Regions from separate parts of the Nonomuraea terrae genome, predicted to be linked through region 3. Evidence: riboswitches for the same ligand, from Rfam matches in the RefSeq annotation. Region 3 holds a riboswitch; each other region holds the start of a gene.
The links. A riboswitch is a leader RNA that binds a small molecule or an ion and turns the genes downstream of it on or off. The one in region 3 is predicted to bind cyclic di-AMP.
Positions count from the first base shown of each region.

Region 1: another riboswitch for cyclic di-AMP. It lies ahead of ACIBP6_RS02170 (hypothetical protein); the one in region 3 lies ahead of ACIBP6_RS04900 (glycoside hydrolase family 25 protein).
Region 2: another riboswitch for cyclic di-AMP. It lies ahead of ACIBP6_RS32430 (C40 family peptidase); the one in region 3 lies ahead of ACIBP6_RS04900 (glycoside hydrolase family 25 protein).

Region 1 is NZ_JBITLL010000001.1:447,281-454,601, reverse strand. Features, by position in the region: gene ACIBP6_RS02190 (hypothetical protein) at 1-498, shown strand, start outside; gene ACIBP6_RS02185 (roadblock/LC7 domain-containing protein) at 528-902, shown strand; gene ACIBP6_RS02180 (hypothetical protein) at 942-1,313, shown strand; gene ACIBP6_RS02175 (alpha/beta fold hydrolase) at 1,359-2,204, opposite strand; gene ACIBP6_RS02170 (hypothetical protein) at 2,245-2,883, opposite strand; cyclic di-AMP (ydaO/yuaA leader) riboswitch at 3,071-3,206, opposite strand; gene ACIBP6_RS02165 (DUF5302 domain-containing protein) at 3,369-3,569, opposite strand; gene ACIBP6_RS02160 (hypothetical protein) at 3,889-4,014, shown strand; gene ACIBP6_RS02155 (class I SAM-dependent methyltransferase) at 4,008-4,649, opposite strand; gene ACIBP6_RS02150 (rod shape-determining protein) at 4,783-5,778, shown strand; gene ACIBP6_RS02145 (VOC family protein) at 5,810-6,322, shown strand; gene ACIBP6_RS02140 (hypothetical protein) at 6,381-6,812, shown strand; gene ACIBP6_RS02135 (ABC transporter permease) at 6,832-7,321, opposite strand, start outside.
Region 2 is NZ_JBITLL010000006.1:646,698-654,018, forward strand. Features, by position in the region: gene ACIBP6_RS32425 (LuxR C-terminal-related transcriptional regulator) at 120-332, shown strand; gene ACIBP6_RS32430 (C40 family peptidase) at 339-1,295, opposite strand; cyclic di-AMP (ydaO/yuaA leader) riboswitch at 1,377-1,529, opposite strand; gene ACIBP6_RS32435 (amino-acid N-acetyltransferase) at 1,808-2,377, shown strand; gene ACIBP6_RS32440 (RDD family protein) at 2,463-3,983, shown strand; gene ACIBP6_RS32445 (RDD family protein) at 4,095-4,580, shown strand; gene ACIBP6_RS32450 (histone-like nucleoid-structuring protein Lsr2) at 5,092-5,424, shown strand; gene ACIBP6_RS32455 (ATP-dependent Clp protease ATP-binding subunit) at 6,508-7,321, shown strand, end outside.
Region 3 is NZ_JBITLL010000001.1:1,033,729-1,041,049, forward strand. Features, by position in the region: gene ACIBP6_RS04880 (LacI family DNA-binding transcriptional regulator) at 1-888, shown strand, start outside; gene ACIBP6_RS04885 (hypothetical protein) at 892-1,464, opposite strand; gene ACIBP6_RS04890 (YbhB/YbcL family Raf kinase inhibitor-like protein) at 1,630-2,082, shown strand; gene ACIBP6_RS04895 (CBS domain-containing protein) at 2,152-2,586, shown strand; gene ACIBP6_RS04900 (glycoside hydrolase family 25 protein) at 2,760-3,521, opposite strand; cyclic di-AMP (ydaO/yuaA leader) riboswitch at 3,534-3,678, opposite strand; gene ACIBP6_RS04905 (SpoIIE family protein phosphatase) at 4,036-5,742, shown strand; gene ACIBP6_RS04910 (ABC transporter substrate-binding protein) at 5,874-6,851, opposite strand; gene ACIBP6_RS04915 (hypothetical protein) at 6,880-7,321, opposite strand, start outside.

The sequences.
Region 1 (7,321 bases), 590 kb from region 3:
GCGCGACGGCGGGCGCAACTGGCCCAGACCTGGCCGGCCGCGGACGTGGACACCCTGCCCGTACGCCCGTCGCCGCGGCTGCCCGGGCACGGCGTGACGCTGAGCCGGATCCAGTGGGAGGTCGTCGTCCGCTCCGACGGCAAGGCGACGCCGATGGAGCTGGCCAGGCAGATCGGCCGGCCGTGCTATCCGGTGCTGCTGGCCGTCCGGCGGCTCGCCGCGGCGGGCCTGCTGGAGCCGCCGGAGCCGTCGCGCCCGCCGCCCGCGGAACGGCGTACGGGAACGGGCCGGAAGGCCGGCGGCGCAGCGGTCGCCGCCGAACCCGAGGCGGCCGAGGGCGGGCTGCCCAAGCGGACGGCGCGGCAGGCGGCCACCGCGCGTCCCCCACACGACCCAGAAGCGGCACCGGCCCAGTCCCTGGGCCCGCCGGTGACGGGCGATCCAACCGATCTGGCGCTGCTGATGCGGCTGAAAAAGGCGCTCGAGGAGCTGTCGTGAGGTTCCCCTCACTCAGGAGGAGGCCACGAGTGGAGCAACGACAAGAGGTTCTGGAGGAGATGGCGCTCCTGCGTGAGCGCACACCTGACGTGACCGGGAGCGTCGCCTGCACCGTGGACGGCCTCCAGATCGCCTGCGACCTCGACGAGGAGACGGGCGAGAAGGCGGCGGCGCTGTCGGCGGCGCTGATCGCGATGAGCCGGCGGATGCTGGCCATGACCAGCCGGGGGTCGTTCGAGGAGACGATCATCTCCGGCACGGCCGGCTTCGTGGCGTTCTACGCCGCCGGCCCCTCCATCGTCCTCACGGTCCTCGCCAGGCCCGGCACGAACGTCGGCCTGCTGCGACTGGAGGGCAGAAAGACGGCTGCCGCGCTGGCCGCCGTCGCGGAACGCAAGCACTGACCCCTTTCCGGGCGCGGCCCGGAGGAAGCGAGGAAGAACATGGCCGGCATGGACGTCTCTCTCAAGGAGATGATGCAGATCGACGGTGCGCTCGGCGTGGCGATCGTCGACTACGGCAGCGGCATGGCGCTCGGCACCCTGGGCGGGTCGAAGGATCTCGACCTGCAGATCGCCGCCGCGGGCAACACGGAGGTGGTCAAGGCCAAGCTCCGCACGATGGACTCGCTGGGGCTCAAGGAGGCCATCGAGGACATCCTCATCACGCTGGGCGGCCAGTACCACATCATCCGCCCCATCTCGGGGCGTGGCGGCAAGGGGCTCTTCCTGTACCTGGCCCTCGACCGCAACCGCGCCAACCTGGCGATGGCCCGCCACCAACTGCGGGGCATCGAGGAGAAGCTGGAGGTCTGACGGGGGAGGGTGGCCCGCCCATCGGCGGACGGGCCACCCGGTGGATCAGCCCTTGGTGAGTTTGGTGATCTCGGCCACGATGTCCGGCCACAGCGCTCGGGGCAGGTCGTGGCCCATCCCCGGATACGTCACCAGCCGGGCGCCGGGGATGGCCGCAGCCGTGGCGCGCCCGCCGGCCACCGGGACGAGCGGGTCCTCCTCGCCGTGCAGCACCAGCGCGGGCACCCGAACCTTCGCCAGCGCCTCGGTACGGTCGCCCGAGGCGTTGATGGCGGCCAGCTGACGGCCGGTGCCCGCCGGGTCGAAGCAACGGTCGTAGGCCAGCCCGGCCCGCGCCCTGATCAGCTCCCGGTCCAGCTCGTAGCCGGGCGACCCGATGACCGACCAGGTCACCACCGACTGGTCCATGACGCCGTCGCGGTCGGACGGCGGCCGGGACAGCAGCGCCCCCATCGCGGCCTCCGTGGGCGGGGCGACGCCGGGGCCGGGCGTGGACATGATCGAGGTCAGGCTCAGCACCCGCTCGGGGTGGCGGATGGCGAGCGTCTGGGCGATCATGCCGCCCATCGAGGCGCCCACCACGTGGGCGCGGGCCCAGCCGAGGGCGTCCATGAGCCCTGCGGTGTCGTCGGCCATGTCGTCCAGCAGGTACGGCGCGGGCTCGCTGCGGGCAGGCACGCCCGCGTCGTGGAAGTGCGTGGACAGACCGGCGTCGCGGTTGTCGAACCGGACGACGTGGTGTCCCTGCTCGGCCAGGAGCCGGCAGAACTCTTCGTCCCATTGGATGAGCTGCGCGCCGAGCCCCATGACGAGGAGCAGGGGCCGGCCGTCGGGGGAGCCGAAGCTCTCGTAGGCGATGTCGATGCCGTTGGCGGGTACGCGGGTGGTCACGCGCACCAGAATGACATTCTGGTGCGCGTGCGTAAAGCCGTCAGCCCGTCGCCGCGGGGGTGCCGGCAGGAGTCGTCGTGGGGGTCGCCGTGGGGGTCGCCGTGGGCTCGGGCTTCGGCGGCTTGGCCGGGTTGTTGTCGCGCTCGGCCCAGGCGCGGGTGGAGAACGGCACCGGGTGGTTCTTCTTGCCCAGGCCGGGGCCCCACTTGGTGATGACGTAGTCGATCTTGATGTGGCCGAGCCCGCCGTTGCCGTTGACGTACAGCGTGTTCGGGTTGAACCGGCCGCCGGTCAGCTCGGCGAAGGTCTTGCCGTCGAGGTCCAGCATGATGCCGCGGCTGGAGGGCTCGCCGGGACCGCGGTCTCCGACGAAGAACGGCATCTTCTTGCCCTTGTAGATCACGTAGCCCTCGGTCATCAGCGGCCAGCTCGGGCTGGCGGCCATGCCCTTCTGCATGGGCTTGCCGCTGGCGGGCAGGCCGGTGTCGCCGGCGCGGCCGGAGGCGTCGTCCCAGAAGTACGACGCGGTGGTGGAGCCCTTGAGCAGGATCTTCTCGGGCGTGTCGCCCGTGTCGCACGTGTCGGCGTGGGCGGCGGCCGTGCCCGAGAAGGTCAGTGCGGCGCAGAGGCCGGAGGCGGTGAGCAGGGCGAAGGAGCGCATGCCGGATCGAGCAGTCATGAAAAGGTAGAACCCTTCACGAGGAGACGGGGGAATTGCGCTTTATCGGGAAGCGCGCAGCAGGGCAGAACGCCTGAAGTGGGGATGCTGCGCGGAGCGCAAGGTTCGAGCCTGGGGAAGGGGACCGCTCAGCGGTCGGCCGTCACTACGTGGCCTGGGGGTACGACGCGGTGATGCATGAAATGGTGTGTCCTCTCCATCACGCCTACCGGGTTAGCTGACGGGTTCGGACGTGGAGATGCCCTACCGGCGCGGCGGCCGGATTCACCCCAGATGGTGGGTCCCCGGTTCCCGGAACGTCCGGGATTCGGCGCCAGCCGGTCGTCCCTTTGGGTAAGGACAAGGTCACCGGCTGGTAGTGCGTAAGACTTTAACCATTGATCACGACACAGGCAAACGAATCGTCATGAATCGGAAGAAGATCTACCTAATGGGACAAAAGGAAAGGGGGCGCGGACTCGCCGCACCCCCGGTGAATTCGGGCCTCAGCCGCCGCTCTTGCGCCTGAACGATCTTTTACTCGCGGCCGGACCGTGCGCCCCGTGGATCTTGGACGCGTCGCCGCCCCTGCCACCTGCGCCGCCGCTCGCGTTCTGGTTGCGCTTGCGCTCCAGTGCCTCGCGGAACCTGCGCTTCATCTCGTCCTCGGGAGTTTCGCTGACTTCCGGCTCCGGTGTATCCGCCATGAGGACCTCCAAGCTGTTGGGGACACTCACAGCTTCGCACGGCATGGCGTACGGCGCGAAACCGGCCTCCCAGACGGACGAGCCCGCCCGCGTACCGCCGCGATCGCCATCAAACGGGCTTATTACCGCAAATCGGTAGTAATCCGACAGCCTGCGGAAGGGTGTCGTCGCGCGGACCCGGTCACGTCCGGGAATGTGGCCCGCATCGGATCGCCCAGTTCGGGACCGCTCACCTGGACGCCTTCCTGCGGCGGTGCAGAGGATGGACATGGAGCCGCAATCGCCACGGGCGAGTGCGGAGATCAGAGAGGAGGCGTACATGTACGCCGAGCTTTTCGCACTTCCTCCTCCTCGAAGACGCCGTCGCCGCCGCCGTGAGCGCGACTGGTACCGCTACCGTCGGCGTCGCCGCCGCGACCGCGACCACTACGGCTACTACTACTGAGGGAGACGAAGCGGCTGGCTCGGCGTGCCCGGCCGCTTCATGCCGGAGCCGCGCGTTAAGACCCGGCGGAAGGCCAGCAGACGGAAGACCGGATCCGGCCCGGCGCCGCCCTGACCGTGCCCCGTGAACGTGGCCTCACCGCTCGCCCGCAGCCCGTGCCGCGCCGCCTCGGCGACGACCGTCCCGGCCCGGTCGGACGGATCCGGCCGCCCCCCAGGCCCGTGGGAAGCCCGTTTGTCCACGGTCGTCACGAACACTCCCCCGTGCCGCAGCACCCGCCCCGCCTCGGCGATCACCGGCCGGGCGTCGTCGAGCAGGTGCAGCAGCCAGATCGTGGTGACCGCTTCCACCGCGCCGTCGCGTACGGGAAGCCGCCGGGCGTCGCCCAGCGCCACGCCGACCCGACCGGCCGCGATACGCGCCATCCCGGCCGAGGCGTCCACCCCGAGCACGCGCAGCCCCCGCGCGGCCAGCTGCGCGCTCACCAGCCCGGTGCCGCAGGCGACGTCGAGCAGGGTGCCGCCGTCGGCGACCCCGCCGACCAGGCCGTGCACGGCCTCGGCGGCGGCCCTGGCGCGCGGGAGCCCGCCCCGGGTCTCGTCGTAGCGCGCGGCCTCCAGGTCGTAGTCCAGCATGGTCGCCACCTCCGCGATCGCACCGTACGCGGGCGGCGGTGTGCGGGTAAAGGGGATGCGCGTCGTTCCTGGTGTTGTGTTGGGAAAGCGCCGGAAAGAAAGGACGCATGACGCACAAGCCCCATTTCGGACAATGAGTATCCTCGGCCGCGACCTGGCGGTGGACCTGGGGGCGGCGCGTACCCGGATCTACGCCAAAGGCAAAGGCATCGTGCTCGACGAGCCCTCGGCCGTGCTGCTCGACGGCCGTACGGGCAAGGTCATCGCGTACGGCGCCGAGGCCGTCGACGACGCCCGCGGCCAGACGCGCTGGCCGGTCAGCGGCGGCCTGCCGGCCGACGTCGAGCTGGCGCGCGTCCTGATCCGGCACCTCATGCGCAAGGTGCACCGGCTCCGGTTCGCCCGCCCGCGCCTGGTCATGGCGCTGCCCGGCGACTCCACACCGATCGACCGGGCGGCGCTGCACGACATGGCCTACGAGGCCGAGGCCAGGAACGTCGTGCTGGTGCCGCACGCGCTGGCCGCGGCGCTCGGCGCGGGCGTGGCGGCCGGCGAGCACGCCGGGCAGATGGTGATCGACATCGGCCGCGACGCCACGCGTGTCGCGGTGGTCTCCGGCGACGCGGTGGTGGCCCACGGGTCCGTCCCGTACGGGGGGCAGGCCATGGACCGGGCCATCGCCCGCCTCGTCGAGAACGAGCACGGGCTGGCCCTCGGCGAGTCGGAGGCCGAGGCCGCCAAGATGCGGGCGAGCGCCGAGCCGGAGCCGCTGGACGGCCAGGTCGTCCCCGTGCGGGCCCGCGACCGGGACACCGGCGGCGAGCACGTGGTGCCGCTGGCCGTGCGGCGGCTCTGCGAGGCGGCGGCGCAGCCGGTCGAGCCCATCGCCCGCGTGGCGGTGGAGACCGTCGAACGCTGCCCCGCCGAGCTGGCCGCCGACCTCGGGGAACGCGGGGTCGTCCTGGTCGGCGGCGGCGCACTGCTGCCGGGCCTCAACCGGCGGCTGCGCGAGCACCTGCGCATGCCGGTGCGGACGGCGGACCGTCCGCTGGACTCCATGGCCCTGGGTCTGGGCCGCTGCCTGGACCGCCTGGGCCTGATCGGCAGGCTCCGGGGCGGGCGCGCGTGACCTGCGCCCCGGCGAGAACTGGAGGCGGCCCATGACGGTACGCGGCATCGACCACATCGGGGTGACCGTGCCCGACCTCGACGCGGCGACGGAGTTCTTCACTCGCGCGTTCGGGGCGGAGGTGCTCTACGACACGCTGCCGCGCGAGCGGGGCCCGAAGGGCGGCTGGGCGACCGAGCGGCGGCTGGGCGTCCCGCAGGGAACCGAGGAGGTCGCCGTGCGCATGCTGCGCCTGCCGAACGGCCCCGGGATCGAGCTGTTCGAGTTCTCCGGGCCGCGTCAGGCCGATCCGGCCGTGCCGTGCGACCTGGGCTGGCAGCACGTCGCCCTGTACGTCGACGACGTGGACGAGGCGCTGCGCCGGGTGACCGGGGCGGGCGGGACGGCGCTGTCGGAGCCGGTCCCGCTGCCGGGGCCGGAGGCGGGCGAGCACAACCGGTTCGTCTACTGCCGGACGCCGTGGGGGGCGACGGTGGAGCTGGTGTCGTACCCGGATCCGCAGGCGTACGAGAAGGAGACGGACCTGCGGCGCTGGCGGCCGTAACCGGGCGTTTCCCGGTGTTTCGGCCGTGGTCCGCGGCGATCCCGGATAGGGTCGCGTCGTGCTTTTCCGCCGTCATGCCGTGTCCGCGGCGCTGCTCTGCGCCGCGGCGGTGACGGCGTGCGCGGCCTCCGGGGCGCCGACGCTCCAAGAGGCCGCCCAGCGCCTCGACGCCGACGCCGAGGCGTTGATCGGCCAGTCGCACCTGTCGGCCGTGGAGCGGGCCGAGGACCACTCGTGCCTGCCCGGGCAGGTCAGGCGGTTCGTCCGGGCCGAGAGCGACCTGACGGACGACTTCGCCGGGCTGCTCGACCGGCTGCAGGCCATGGGCTACGCCAAGATCGCCGACGACCGGGACCTGCGCGACGGCGACGAGGACGTCTCGGTGCTGCGCGACCCGCGCACGCGGGTCACGTTCGAGCTGACGCTGCTGTCCGGCGACCACCCGGGCGTGCAGGTGGTGGGCAAGACGATCTGCTACGCGACCGACTAGCACGCCCGGGTGTGCCACCTCAGGGGCTGGACAGCGCCTCGGTCGGGGAGAGCCGTGAGGCACGGATCGCCGGGTAGAGCCCGGCCACGGCGCCGATCGCCAGCGTGGCCGCGAAGCCGCCGGCCGTGGCCCAGACCGGCACCACGGATGGCCAGCCGCTGTAGAGCGCGTAGCCCATCGTGACCCCCGTCCCGAGCAGGACGCCGCCGGCTCCGCCGAGCGCGGACAGCAGCAGCGACTCCGCGAGGAACTGGGTGCGGATCTGCCCGCGCGTCGCCCCGAGCGAACGGCGCAGACCGATCTCCGCCCGCCGTTCCAGCACCGAGATCACCATCGTGTTCGCCACCCCGACGCCGCCGACGAGCAGCGCCACCGCGCCCACGCCGAGCAGCAGGTTCGCGAACGCCTGGCTGGTCGCCTGCTTGGCGGCCAGGGCGTCCGACGGGCGGGAGACGTCCATCTCGTTCGGAGCCTCCGGGTTGGCGGTGCCGGCCAGTACCGCGCGGACG
Region 2 (7,321 bases), on a different contig from region 3:
CGGGTCATGTCAATGGTGATCGTCACGCATGGTGATTGTTATGCTTGACCACCTTTCTACGATGCGTTTACCGTCAGCGGGATCGATTTCGGCCCGCGGCTGTTGGGGGAGGGCTCCCGATGGATGTGCTCACGGAAGGCATCGAGCTGAGCGAGGCGGATCTCGCTCTGCTGGCGGAGCTGGCCAAGGGGGTCACCGTCGACCGGGTGGGCAGGCGGCTCGACATCAGCGGCCGCACCGTACGCCGGCGGCTGCGCGCCATCTGCGACCGCATCGGCGTGGCCACGGCGATCGAGGCCGTGGCCTGGGCGGCCCGCCGTCAGCTCATCTGAGCCCGCTCAGTCCGCGATGCGTACGGCCCCCGCGTACGGCCGGCCCTCGATCGCGGCGATGCGGACGACGTCACCGGTCCGCGGCGCGTGCACCATCATGCCGCCGCCGAGGTAGATGCCGACGTGGTGCAGGTCGTTGTAGAAGAACACCAGGTCACCGGCGCGCAGCTCAGAGCGGTCGATGTGCCTGCCGGACGTCCACTGGCTGCCGGTGTAGTGCGGCAGTGCGATGCCCACCTGCCGGTAGGCCGCCATCACCAGCCCGGAGCAGTCGTACGAGCTGGGCCCCTCGGCGCCCCACACGTACGGCTTGAGCTGCTGCGTCAGCGCCCAGCGCGCGGCGGCGGCGGCCTTGCCGTCGCCCGGGACCGGCAGGTTGACGCGGGTGGCCCGGGTGCCGGGCCGGCCGGCTTCGCCGAGCGCCCGCTGGAAGAGGTTGCTCTCGATCTTGGTGACCAGTTTGGTGATCTTGTCGCGCTTGGTGTCGATGTCGGAGACCAGTTTCTCGACCTCTTCGATGCGCGTCTTGGCGCCGGCCCGTGCCCGCTCGGCCGCGTCCATGGCCTTGAGGAGCTGGGTGACCTCCTCGCCCTGCTGCTGCTCCAGCGCGTACGTGGTGGCGGCCTGGTCGAGGAACTTCTCGGGGTCCTCGGCGGAGGTGAAGGTCAGGGCCCGGCTCAGGCCGCCGGTGATGTAGGCGTTCTGGGCCAGGGCGATGGCCTTGGCGCGCTTGGCGGCGAGATCGGCCTCGCTGGTGGCCAGCGTCTTCTGCGCGGCCTCGGCGGCCTTGCGCGCGGTCTTGAGCTTCTCGCGCTGGCCGTTGTACTGCTCGGCCAGCGTCTCGATATCGGTGTGCATCTTCTCGACCTGGTCGGCCAGGTCCTGGAGGGAGGGCTTGGGGTCGGCGGAGGCCGAACCGACGGGGACGGCGAGCAGCGTCGCGGCGACTGTGAGACTCACCACACCGAGAAAGCGTGATCTCCGCCCGCGTACGGACGGACGGGCGTGTCTGCCTTGGCGCTCGCGCAAGCGCTTCACCAACCAAGCTCCTCTCGTAGACGCCTACCGGGTTAGCTGACGGGTTCGGGCCGGAGCAGCCCTACCGAGCGATCTCGGATTCACCCCTTGTGGTGGCGTTCTGGGGAGGCCACCGGCGGGTCCCCGGCTCCCCTCGCGGGGATTGGGCGTGTCTCCCGCGTGTGGGGACACACGGGGAACATCGTCGCTGGACACTAATGCACTCCGGGTTCGTGCTCAACCGGAACTGCCGACTTCGTCGGCCTTTCACCGCTGGAGAGTCGCGAGGTGAAGGCGTGTACTCCCGTGCACAACGGGCATTTTGCCCTGATTGTCACGCTTCGGTGCCCGACGATTGGGGTCCGGGCGCGTGTCCACCTGGCCACAAGATGTAACAAGATGGGGCGGGACATGGGAGTTAAGGCTGAGCCGTAATGACATCTGTACGCTGGAGAGCCATGGAGCAGGTGGCCGAACCGACGTTGTCCGAGACCGCGGTGGTGGTCCGGCGCGCCCGTACCCCCGACGTGCGGACGATCAGGCGCCTCGTCGACACCTACGCGGGCGCGGGGCCGCGGCTCCTGGAGAAGGCCACGGTGACGCTGTACGAGGACGTACAGGAGTTCTGGGTGGCCGAGCGGGGCGGGCAGGTCGTCGGATGCGGCGCGCTCCATGTGCTGTGGGAGGACCTCGCCGAGGTCCGCACCGTCGCCGTGGACCCCGCGTGCCGGGGCATGGGCATCGGCCACCGCATCGTCTCGGCGCTGATACAGCAGGCGAAGGATCTGGGGCTGAGGCGTGTATTCTGTCTGACTTTTGAGGTCGACTTCTTCGCCAGACACGGCTTTCGCCGGATACAGGGCACGCCGGTCTCACCCGAGGTGTACGCCGAACTCCTGGCCTCGTACGACGAGGGTGTTGCGGAGTTCCTCGATCTGGAGCACGTGAAGCCGAACACCCTGGACAACACCCGCATGCTGCTGCATCTCCCATCGGGTGACGCGGACGCTGACCACATGGAAAGGTGATTGTTGATACCTATGTCGATACGTTGGGCAGCACAGGCATGTGTCCTGACACGTGCCACATGCGCACTTGAAGCGAGGTGACACGGTGAGCACCGGACAGCCGCCGTATCCGCAGAACGAATCCGGCGAAAATTCTGCACCCGGCCCCTACGGGCAGCAGAACCCGGGCCGCCATCCTGGCGAGCCCGACCCGGACGCGACTGTGGTCGGCTACCGGGTGGACGATGCCTACGGGCAGCAACCCCCCTACGGACAGCAAGGCTACGGCCAGCCCCAGCAGGGTCAGCCTCCCTACGGCCAGCAACCCCAGTACGGCCAGCAGCCCGACTACGGGCAGCAGTCGCAGGCCCAGCCCGACTACGGCCAGCAGGGCTATGGTCAACAGGGCTACGGCCAGCAGGCCCAGCCTGACTACGGTCAGCAGCAGGGCTACGGCCAGCCCGAATACGGCCAGCCCGAATACGGCCAGCCCGATTACGGCCAGCAGGGCTACGGCCAGCAGGCTCACGCCCAGCAGCCCCAGTACGGGCAGCAGCCGCAGGCCCAGCCCGGCTACGGGCAGCAATATGGCCAGCAGCCCCAGTCCCAATCCGACTACGGGCAGCAGCAGTACGGGCAGCAGCCGCAGTCGCAACCCGATTACGGGCAGCAGCAGTACGGGCAGCAGCCGCAGTCGCAACCCGATTACGGGCAGCAGCAGTACAGCCAGCCCGACTACGGCCAGCAGGCCCAGCAGGGTCAGCAGGGTTACGGTCAGCAGCCGCAGTCCGGCCAGCAGCCCCAGTACGGGCAGCAGCCCGACTACGGCCAGCAGCAGTCGCAACCGGGCTTCGCCCAGCCGCAGTACGGCCAGCAGCCGCAGTCGCAACCCGACTACGGTCAGCAGGGCTACGGCCAGCAGGCTCACGGCCAGCAGCCCCAGTACGGGCAGCAGCCGCAGTCCCAGCCCGGCTACGGTCAGCCGCAGTACGGCCAGCCCGGCTACGACCAGCAGTACGGCCAGGGCTACGGCCAGCCGCAGCAGCCCGCGTACGGTCAGGCGCCTTACGGCCAGACGCCCTACGGGCAGCCCGGTTACGGCCCGATCGGCGTGCAGCCGCCCGGAGCCCCGGCGCCGCTGGCCGAGTGGTGGCAGCGCTGGGTGGCGCGGATCATCGACGGCATCCTGTTCGGCATCGTGCTGTTCGTCGTCATGGTCGTCATAGGCGGCATCCTGCTGGCCACCTACGACTCGACGACCGGCACCATGTCGGGTATGTCGTCGTTCGTGGTCGGCATCATCGTGGCCGTTCTCGTGACGGCCATCTACGTCGGCTACGACTTCCTCATGCACAAGATGAAGGGCCAGACGCTCGGCAAGATGGTCCTGGGCATCAAGGTCGTGCAGGTCGGCCAGCCGATGCCGGCCGGTGGCGTGCCCACCGACGCCGCGCTCAAGCGCGGCCTGGCGACCTGGGGCGCCTACATCCTGATGCTGCTGCCGTTCGGCATCATCCTGGCTCCGCTCGTGTGCGGCCTCAACGGGCTGTCCATGCTGTGGGACAAGCCGCTGCAGCAGACGCTCGCCGACAAGTTCGGCAAGACTGTCGTGGTGAAGATCAAGTAGTCTTCGCGGGCGTAAAACAGGGGGCCGGCTTCGTGCCGGCCCCTATGTTTTGTCCGGGTGACCGTACCAAAATGGGGGGATCCGAGCCGCCGATGACGCGAGGTGGGAGTTATGGCCGGCACGCCCCCATCGGGCCCGGCGCCCGCGGAATGGTGGGAACGCCTCGCCGCCCGGCTCATTGAAGCGCTCGTCTTCGGCGTCTTCTATTACATTCTGTTCATCGCCCTGTGGGGCATCTTCCGGACTGTCGGGATGTCCGAGATGCTCGGCGGGAGACTGCCGGGTGTGTTCTCATGGGCAGCGGCCGGCGCCGCTTATGCCGGCTACGACTGGTGGGCCCATTCGCGGCGCGGGCGCACCTTCGGTAAGGCGATCATGCGGATTCGCCTGGAGCCCCGGGATCTACCGTCCCGGTCTCTGCTCAAACGGGCGCTGGTCTATCCCGCTCCTGCCATGCTGATGGGCATTCCGGTGGTGAATCTGGTGGCGGGAATGCTGCTGTTCGGCGTCGGGTTGCTCATCCTGATCGACAAGCCGCTCGAGCGGGGGCCGCACGACCGGCTGGCCGGAACACGTGTGGTGAAAGATCTTCGGTGAGACCTTCCGTACCTGCACGGATGCCTTTTCGCAAAATTTTCGCTTGATCCGGTAAGGACCCTGGAGAGACTGGCATTAGGCTATGGGGCGTCCGGCTTGCCGGATGTTGGCGCCCCTGCGCGCGCAGGGCGAGTGTGTGCCGCTATGGTCGGTTGCGGGTGGTTGTCGCCTGCTGTCATGGGGGAGCCGGGCTCTCCGTGACCCCGCTGCCAGCGCTTAAAGCGCCCCGAAACCCCGCTAGCCGTGGAGGCCGAGGACGAATGGAAGCCCTAACAGACGTATTGTCAGCGCTCATCCCCCCGGCGGTGGTGGGCGGCGCCTTCATCTTTGGCGTAGTGAAGTTGGTCCGGTCCGAGGCCCTGGGCGGCCGGCGAAACCGCGAGGATCAGCCGGAGAGCCAGAACTGATCGGCCAGTCAGCCGAATCCCGTAGCGCTGAATTGTCTCCACGCCTTTCCGGGTATATGTTTGGGCAGGCGAATGAAACAATGCTCCGCGAAAGGATTGCGTAGATGGCCAAGCAGATCCAGGAGATTCTCATCGATGACCTCGATGGGGGCGAGGCCAATGAGACGGTCAGCTTCGCTATTGACGGCTCCTCCTATGAGATTGACCTCAGCGACCTAAACGCGAAGAAGCTGAGGGACGCGCTCACGCCTTTCGTGCAGCATGCGCGCAGGGCGGGCACCGTATCCACGCGCCGGCGTGGCCGCGGCGGCAGTCGCGCGATGACCCGGGAGAAGAGCTCCGAGATCAGGCAGTGGGCCAAGAATCACGGCCTGCAGGTCAGCGAGCGCGGCCGTATCGCCTCCACCATCGTGGAGAAGTACGAGCAGGCTCACTAAGGAGTCGGTCGGCCGACCATGCGCTTATGATGCTCGCCTCGGACCCCGGCGACCGCCATAAGCGCATGATCCTTCTCTTGGCGTTCCAGATTTCGGGACGTCTGGGGATGACGATCTCAAGACCCACCCATATGCGGGCGTTTTGGGCAGGTGTTCCGGCGTCAGCGCCGATTCACCGGCCAGGCCCTCGCATATGCGAGGTGTCGTGCCCCGTGCGTTCGAATGCCGCGCATTCACGTACGCACGGGGGCCTCACCCCGGGCACCCAATGTCCCTCGCCGACGACATTGGCGCGCCGCAGGCGGGTGCCGCGCCCACTGGAACGGGCCATCGCGGAAAACACCGGCGCGGTTAACCCCCCTGCGGCGATCTTCCGGCGTTGTGGCGCTTAACCCGCGATCCGTACGCACCCCGGCGAAAACCGGGCGCGGATGTCGCGGCATAACCTGAGTACGCCTCATAACAATGCCGCTTCCCCGGCGTGCGGTGCGCATTGGTTCGATTGGTAACCAGCGGCAACGGCAGGACAGTAGCGAAACTCCTGACCCATGGGGACAGCCGTCTCATCATGCGGACGGGTTCGGTAACCGGGCTGACCGGATGGCACATTAAGAGAGCACCGGCGTACACGGCAATGCGGCGCCGCGATGTGCGGTGCGTCGCGTGTTGTGCTCAGGGCGTAGCGAGACCGCTTGGCCATCCTTTGCGACCCGACATAGGATGATTGCGTAACAGATACGGGCGCGGCATCTGAGATGCGCGGGGCAGGTGTCCCCACGCCGGCCTCGCAGCAGGCGTCCGGTGGACGATCCGTGTGGATCGGTGTGGATCTGTGTACGCCGCGGGCGGCAATTCGGTGCCGCTTCCGCGAAGTGTCCTAAACATCGTTCGCTTGCGGCGTATCGGGAACACGTCACCCCCGAACAGTAGTTGGATGGAGGGTGAACGCCCTGCTCTCGGGGAACGTGTCTGTTATAGAGCGTGTCAGCGGCAGTGGGCACGGTTCGCCGAGCCAGGGCTAGCATGCGGGAGGACGGGACCGGATTTACCGGCCTGACTGACCGCTCTGTGAGGAGCGACGAGATGTTCGAGAGGTTCACCGACCGAGCGAGGCGTGTTGTCGTCTTGGCCCAAGAAGAGGCCAGGATGCTCAACCACAACTACATCGGCACTGAGCACATTCTTCTTGGTTTGATCCATGAAGGTGAGGGCGTAGCCGCCAAGGCTCTGGAGAGCCTCGGCATCAGCCTTGAGGGTGTGCGCCAGCAGGTCGAGGAGATCATCGGCCAGGGCCAGTCGGCTCCGTCGGGGCACATTCCGTTCACCCCGCGGGCCAAGAAGGTCCTCGAGCTGTCGCTCCGTGAGGCTTTGCAGCTGGGCCACAACTACATCGGCACCGAGCACATCCTGCTCGGGCTCATCCGCGAGGGTGAGGGTGTGGCGGCTCAGGTGCTGGTCAAGCTTGGAGCTGATCTCAACCGTGTCCGGCAGCAGGTCATCCAGTTGCTCCACGGTTACCAGGGCAAGGAGCCGGCCGCGGCGGGCGGTCCGCAGGAGTCGGCCCCGTCGACCTCCCTGGTGCTCGACCAGTTCGGCCGCAACCTGACCCAGGCCGCCCGCGAGGGCAAGCTGGATCCGGTCATCGGCCGCGAGAAGGAGATCGAGCGGGTCATGCAGGTCCTCTCCCGGAGGACCAAGAACAACCCCGTTCTCATCGGCGAGCCCGGCGTCGGCAAGACCGCCGTCGTCGAGGGCCTGTCGCAGAAGATCGTCAGGGGCGAGGTGCCCGAGACGCTGAAGGACAAGCAGCTCTACACGCTTGACCTCGGCGCCCTGGTCGCCGGCTCCCGCTACCGCGGCGACTTCGAGGAGCGCCTGAAGAAGGTGCTCAAGGAGA
Region 3 (7,321 bases):
TACCAGCCGCACCTGTCGGCGCAGGCCATCGCGAAGGGCTCGACCAGGACCGTCGCGCTGGTGGTGCGCGACGTGGCCGACCCCTACTTCTCCGCCATCGCCGCCGGGGTCAGCCGGGCGGCGGAGGCGGACCGGCTCATCGTCACCATGGCGGTGGCCGAGGGCTCGCCCGAACGCGAGCTGGAGATCGTCAGGACCCTGCGCGGCCAGCGTCCGCGCGTCATCATCGTCGCCGGCAGCCGCGTCGACGGCGCCGGCACCGGCGACGCCCTGGTGGAGGAGCTGCGCCACTACCGTACGGCCGGCGGGCGGGTGGTGCTGATCAGCCAGCGGGACCTGCCGTTCCCGACCGTCACCATCGACAACCGCGGCGGCGCGGAACGGCTCGCGCGGGCGCTGCTCGGCGCCGGCTACCGCCGCTTCGCCGTCTTCGTGGCGCCCGCCGCGATCCGCACGTCCCGCGACCGGCACGAGGGCTTCCTCGCCGGGCTGCGTGGCTGCGGCGTGCCCGAGCCGCTCGCCATTGAGACCGGCTTCACCAGGGAGGGCGGTTACGAGGCGGCACGGCGGCTGGTGGCGCGCGGGTTCGAGGACGTGGAGGCGGTGTTCGCGGTCAACGACGTGATGGCGATCGGCGCCATGACCGCGTTCCGCGACGCCGGCGTCGTTCCGGGCGCCGACATCGGGGTGGCGGGGTTCGACGACATCGCCTCGGCGGTCGACGTCGTCCCCGCGCTCACCTCCGTAACCGTCCCGCTGCGGGAGGCCGGCACGTGGGCCATGCGGCTCGCGCTGGCGCAGGACGAGGCGGCGGGCGCGGAGCTGTCGGCGGAGATGCCGACCCGCGTCGTCCTGCGCGACAGCACCCCCGCCCGCTCCGCGCCGTAACGTTCAGCGGGGCCGGATACGTCCGAACGAGGCGAACCAATGGGCCATCGCCTCGTCCCGGCGGCCGGCCACGGCCGACTGCAGAGACTGCTTGGTCACCGTCCGCGCCATCTCGCGCAGCGGCCAGTGCTCGGGCTCCACCTGGGCCTGGACCAGGCCCGCGGCCAGCGTCGCCGCCAGCGCCATCACCGCCCGCGGCGGCACCTGCTCGTCCAGGTCGCACTCCTCCAGCATGTCGGCCAGGCTCGCCGACCAGCTCGCGCGGATGCTGCGGGCGCAGCTCTCCCGCGCGACGTCGAGGCGCACGCCGTCCCACACCGCGTCCACGAGCTTGGCCGCCTTCGCCTCCAGGTCCTCGCCGTGCAGCAGGGACGCCAGCTCGACCGCGTGGGCGAGCGCGAGCTGGGCGGCGAGCGCCACGTACGCGACGGTCGAGACCTGCGGGCCCGGCTCGTCGAGCCGGGCGTCGAGCCGCTTCAGCAGCTCCCGGTACCGGCCGCGCGCGGCGCGGACGTCCGCCGCGAGCGCCGGTGAGTGCTCCGGGCCGAGCTCCGGGTCCTGTTCCTCCAGCGTCATAGCAGTGAGCATCCCAACGAGCGCCGGGCGGCTCGCTGGCTCATGTCTCCGTGTCGCGGAAAATCCAGGTAGGCGCTGGCATCCGGTGGCATCGCCTGCTTTGGCCGTTGACCAGGTGCTTCGCGGGTCGGGTGTGGAGCGGGGGAGCAGGGGCAGCGGGCAGGCATGGCTGGCATCACACTGCGCAGCAGCGCCTTCAACGACCACACGCTCATCCCGTACGAGCACTCCCACGAGGCCGGGGACCTGTCGCCGGAGCTGGAATGGGAGGGCGTGCCCGACGGCGCGGCCGAGCTGGCGCTGCTGTGCGACGATCCGGACGCGCCGATGGGCACCTTCACCCATTGGCTGGTCGCGGGCATCCCGCCCGACACGACGGGGCTCGACCCAGGCGCCGACCTCAAGGGGTTCGCCGCCGGCCGCAACGACTACGGCGGGCAGGGGTACGGCGGCCCGCATCCGCCCGTCGGAGACGCGCCGCACCGCTACTTCTTCCGGCTTTTCGCGCTGACCCGGCCGTCCGGGCTGTCCGACGGTTTCTCCGCCGACGAGTTCCGGCGCGCGATCGACGGCAACACGCTGGCCTCGGGCACATTGGTCGGAACCTACGGGCGCTGACCGCTACTGAGCCTCGATCTGAGGGGTAGGGGAGCGGTGAACCCGGTTCGTCTACCACGGGAGGCCGATATGGGTACCTCAGGAGTCGGCAAGACCGTCCAGGACGTCATGCACAAGGGAGCCGCCTGCGTCGGCGAGAACGACTCCCTGCGCCGGGCGTCGGAAATGATGCGCGACATGTCGGTCGGCTCGCTGCCGATCTGCGGTGAGGACGACCGGCTGAAGGGCATCATCACCGACCGGGACATCGTGGTCAAATGCTGTGCCGAGGGCAAGAACCTCGACACGACCACGGCGGGCGAGCTGGCCCGCGGGCTGGTGTGGGTGGAGGCTCACACCAGCGTCGAGGAGGCGCTGCAGAAGATGGAGCAGCACCAGATCAAGCGCCTGCCGGTGATCGACAACCACCGGATCGTCGGCATGGTCAGCGAGTCCGACCTGGCCAAGGAGCTGCCCGACAGCAAGCTGGCCGAGTTCGTCCACCGGGTCTACGCCCCGGCGTGACGCGGCTCGACCGACGTCCAACAACCGGAAGCCACGGCCGCACGGCCGTGGCTTCCTGGTGTGCGAGGGGCCCGACGGGGCCGCCGCCCCGGCGTCCGATGCGCGTGGCTGTCGGCGCGGGGAGGGGCCCCGCCGGGCGCGGCCGCGGGGACCGCGCTCATGCGGGGAAGTGGTCAGGCGGTACGGCGGCCCAGGTCACGCAGCTGGTTCACGGTCAGCGCGGAGACGTTCTGGTCGATGGGGGAGTCGGTGTACTGGTGGATCGTCCACGACTTCCAGTCGGCGGGCGGGCTCACCTGGCCCCTGGCCTTGCTGTAGTGCGCGACCCACAGCGGGTACTCCGACAGGCCCTTGCCGTAGGTGTCGGCGAAGTTCCAGCCGCTGTAGAACATCGGGGTGATCCCGGTCTTCTCCTTCACGTACCCCAGCCAGGTCTTGGCCCAGGCGTTGACCTCGTCGACGGACTGGCCGTCGGCGCTCTCCAGGTCGAGCACCAGCAGGTCGCCGGCCTTGGCGGGCTGCGAGTTCACCACGGACAGGAAGTGCTTGGCCTCGCTGACGGCGTCGTTGCCCGGGTGGGCGAAGTGGTAGGCCCCGCGGACGATGCCCTTCTTGCCGAGCTCGCGCCAGTGCCTGGCGAAGGAGGAGTCGACGAAGTCGGTGCCCTCGGTGGCCTTGATGATGCCGAACTGCGCGGAGCTGTCGGCCCAGTCGTAGGTGGGCTGGTAGTGCGAGACGTCGAGACCGTAGGTGAGGGGCCCGGCCTCGGCGGCGGGCGCCGGAGCGCGGTCGGCGGGCGTGACCTGCGCGGCCTGCGCGGCGCCGGGCAGGGCGGCGAAGGCGGTGGACGCCGCCAGGACGGCGCCGCCGACGGCGAGGCCGACACGCTTGACGGGCAGATCGAGGCGACTCTTCAGGGTACGGGGGACGAGCATGAGGGCATTGACTCCTAGCTTCCATGCCGCCTACCGGGTTAGCTGACGGGTTCGGGCTTGGAAGTGCCCTACGGGCGCAGCGTGCGGCTGGTGTCCGATTCACCCCAGAAAGGTGGGTCCCCGGTTCCGCGAGAGGCGGATTCGGCGGCCGCACGGCTCCCGATCTGGGAGCGGCGTACGGTCCTGTCAACGAAGCGACGAGAGGTCATCTGACCTTTGCCGCGAATAGGTAAAAAGGTATGCACCTCTCCATAGGGAGTGCAAGTGGTACGTATCGGAATCGCGTGTTTTTTCGCCTTAAAGGCGCTGAAACCCCGTGTATGCCGGGACTCTGGGCTGGGTAAAGTTTGCGGCCTTCAGCCGACGCGGCGCCATTCGTACGGGACAGAAGGGGTGGGTGTGACGGATGGGTTGACTGCCTGACCTGTCCGTGAAGGCGCCCGACATTTTGCGAAATCGTGGGTCCCGTATGGCCCGCTGGACAGGGCCGGACAGGTGTGATGGTGGGATCACTATGGAACCCAGCGACGCCGTTCCCGCTGCGGAGAGGTACGGGCTCAGCCAGGAACTCATGCGAGCACTCCTCCACGGGGTGCACCTGGGCCTCTACATCCTCGACGAGTGCGGCCGGATCATCATGATCAACCCGTACGCCGAGCAGGTGCTGGGGCGTTCCGCCCGCGAGCTGATCGGCGCCGACGCGCACGACCTGCTGCACCGCAACCCCGACGGCAGCAAACTGCCCCGGAGCCAGTGCCCGCAGATCCAGGCGCTCGAGATGGCCGACAGCGTGCACACCGAGGAGACGTGGTTCGTCCGGGGCGACGGGGAGCTCATACCCCTCGGCCTGATGGGGGCGGCGATCCAGCTGGACGGCCGCCTGGGGGCGGTCGTGCTCTTCTACGACCTGCGCCGGCACAAGGCGATCGAACAGGAGCAGGCGGCCCACCTGTCCGTGCTCGAGGAACTGGCCGGACGGCTGTCACTGATGGCCGAGATCAGCACCGTGCTGGCCTCCACCCTGGACAAGGAGGAGGCACTGCGGCGGCTCACCCGGCTGGTGGTGCCCCGGCTGGCCGACTGGGCGGTGATCGACCTGCTCGGCCCCGGCGGCGAGCTGCGCAGGGTCTCGATCGTCTCCGGCAACAGGGAGGACAACGCCATTGCGAGGCAGTGGGAGGGGGTGCTGCCCGCATCGGACGAGCTCTCCCACTCGCCGATGGCCCGGGTGCTGCGCGGCAGCCCCTCGGTCCTGCTCACCGGGCACGACCTGGCGAGTCGCGACGGGTCACCGTTCTGCGTCTTCCAGCGCAGGCTGTTCGACCACATCAGGCCCACTTCGGTGGTCATCGCGCCGCTGCGCACCCCGCGCCGCGTACTGGGCGCGATCTCGCTCGCCCGGTGCGCGCCCACTCCCGACTTCGACATGCCGGACCTGTCGCTGATCGACGACATCGCGGGCCGCGCCGGGCTGTCCGTGGACAACGCCGACATGTACGAGGTGCAGCGCCGCATCGCCGAGACCATGCAGCGCCACCTGATCAGCCCGCTGCCCGCGATCGAGGAGCTGGAGATGGCCGCCCGCTACCAGCCCGCGCCGCGCGGCTCCCGCGTCGGCGGCGACTGGTACGACGCGTTCCCGCTGCCCGGCGGCCTGACCGCGCTCGTCATCGGCGACGTGACGGGCCACGACCTGCAGGCCGCGGCCGACATGTCGCAGATCCGCAACATGCTGCGCACGATGGCCTGGGCCGAGCGCACGTCACCCAGCCGGGTGGTCGCCCGGCTCGACGAGGCGCTGCCGTACATCGCCGGCGACCTGATGGCCACGCTGGTGCTGGCGCTGGCCGAGCGGTGCGAGCGGGGACGATGGCGGCTGCGCTGGACCAGCGCCGGGCATCCGCCGCCGCTGCTGGTCGGCGACGACGGCGGCGCGGTCTTCCTGGAGGGGGCCGAGGGCCTGCTGCTCGGCACCGGCCTGGCCATGGAGCGGACCGACGCCGTCGCGCCCATCCCGCCGGGCGGCACCGTCCTGCTCTACACCGACGGTCTCATCGAGAACCGCGAGGAGTCTCTCGACGAGGGCATGAGCCGCCTGAGCCGGCACGCCGCCGCGCTGGCCGGCCTGCCGCTGCCGGTGTTCTGCACCGAGATCCTCGGCCGCATGCGCAACGACGTGATGGACGACGTCGCGCTGCTCGCCCTGCGCCCCCGATCCTGAGGGCGTTCAGAGCGCGGCGAAGCCGCGCAGCATGGCCCCGAGCGCGAAGTCGAAGTACCGCGAGGACGACTGGCCAGTGCCGTTCCTGCCCGCGCTGACCGGCGTCCCCGCCCTCGTGGAGGCGTGACCCCTCAGCCCGCCGCGGCGAACGTCTTCACGTCCAGCCGCTCGCGCAGATACTTCAGGTCGAGCATGAGGTCGGCGACGCGCTGCAGCCGCCGGGTGTCCGTCCTGGCCGGATAGGCGCCCAGGGTCGCGCGGGCGGCCGCCGACGCGGGGACGCGGATGTACGTCGGCAGGATCGACGCGACCTTCTTGCGGTCGGCGGCGGCCAGACGCTGGGCCTTGGCGAGCGCCCGCTGGAAGGCGGCCAGCGTCCGCGGGTTGGCCGTGCGCCAGGTCGCCGAGGTCATCCAGCCGGCGGTCGGCAGGCCCGCTGCGGGGCCGGTCATGGGGTCGGCCAGCAGCCGCAGCGCACCGCTCTTCAGCCCCGCGGACAGGAACGGCTCCGGCAGCCAGGCGGCGTCCGCGGTGCCCTTCTTCAGCACGGCGGTCATGTCAGGGAAGGGCGTCTCGCGCAGGACGAGGGCTTCGGACGACAGGCCGTGCCCGCGCAACGTGGCGTCGATCGTGAGCTGGGCGGTGCCGACCAGGACGTTGACCGCGACCTTCTTCTCCTTGAGCTGGGCGACCTTCCTGATGGGGGAACGGGCCGGGACGACGAGCCCGTACGCCCCCGGCGCCGCGCGGTGCATCTCCCCGGTGACGTCGATCGGAAGGTCCCTGCTGCGGGCGAGGAACGCCGCGACGTAGTCGGCCTGCACGAGGTCCAGCCGGCCGGCCAGCATGGCGGGGATCGCCGCGCCGCCGCCCACGATGGCCGGCGGCTCCACGGTGAGCCCCGCCTCCTCGAAGTAGCCCTCCGACCGGGCCAGGAACAGCGGAGCGGCCTCGGCCGACGGCACGAACCCCACGGTGATGGTGTCGCGCTCGGGCGCCTGGACCGTGACCTGCCGCGGGGCCGGCTCGGTGGCGCCGGCGCTGGAGCAGGCGGACAACAGCACCGCCGCGGCGACGCAGGCGGTGAGGACGCGGCTGAAAGACGTCAAGACGGTTCCGTTTCGGGTGTGGTGGGCTCTAGCGCATGAGGACGCCGGGCAGCGTCAGGGTCGAGAACTGCAGCTCCTGCGGGTAGACGGCGACCTGGCGGGCGCGTCCGGTGCGGGCGTCGACGGCGTAGGAGTGGTAACGCTTCCCGCTGGAGACGACGATCTCCACCTCGTCGCGGCTCCGCCAGACGCCGGTGCCCAGCAGGTTCGCGTCCGGCGGCAGCCCGGCGACGGGCACCTTGCGCAGCCGCCGGCCGGTCGTGGCGTCGAGCAGGGTGAGGGCGGGCTTCGGCAGGTCCATGTGCTCGACGGCGGCCACCGTGCGGCCGTCCGGGGCGAGCTCGCTGAACCAGAGGAACGTGCCGTCGAACCGCACCTCCTTGCCGCCGCCCGCGACCGGTCGCAGCCACAGGTCGGTCTTGACGTGCCGGACCAGCTCGGCGACGCCGTCCTTGATGCCGTAGAGCACG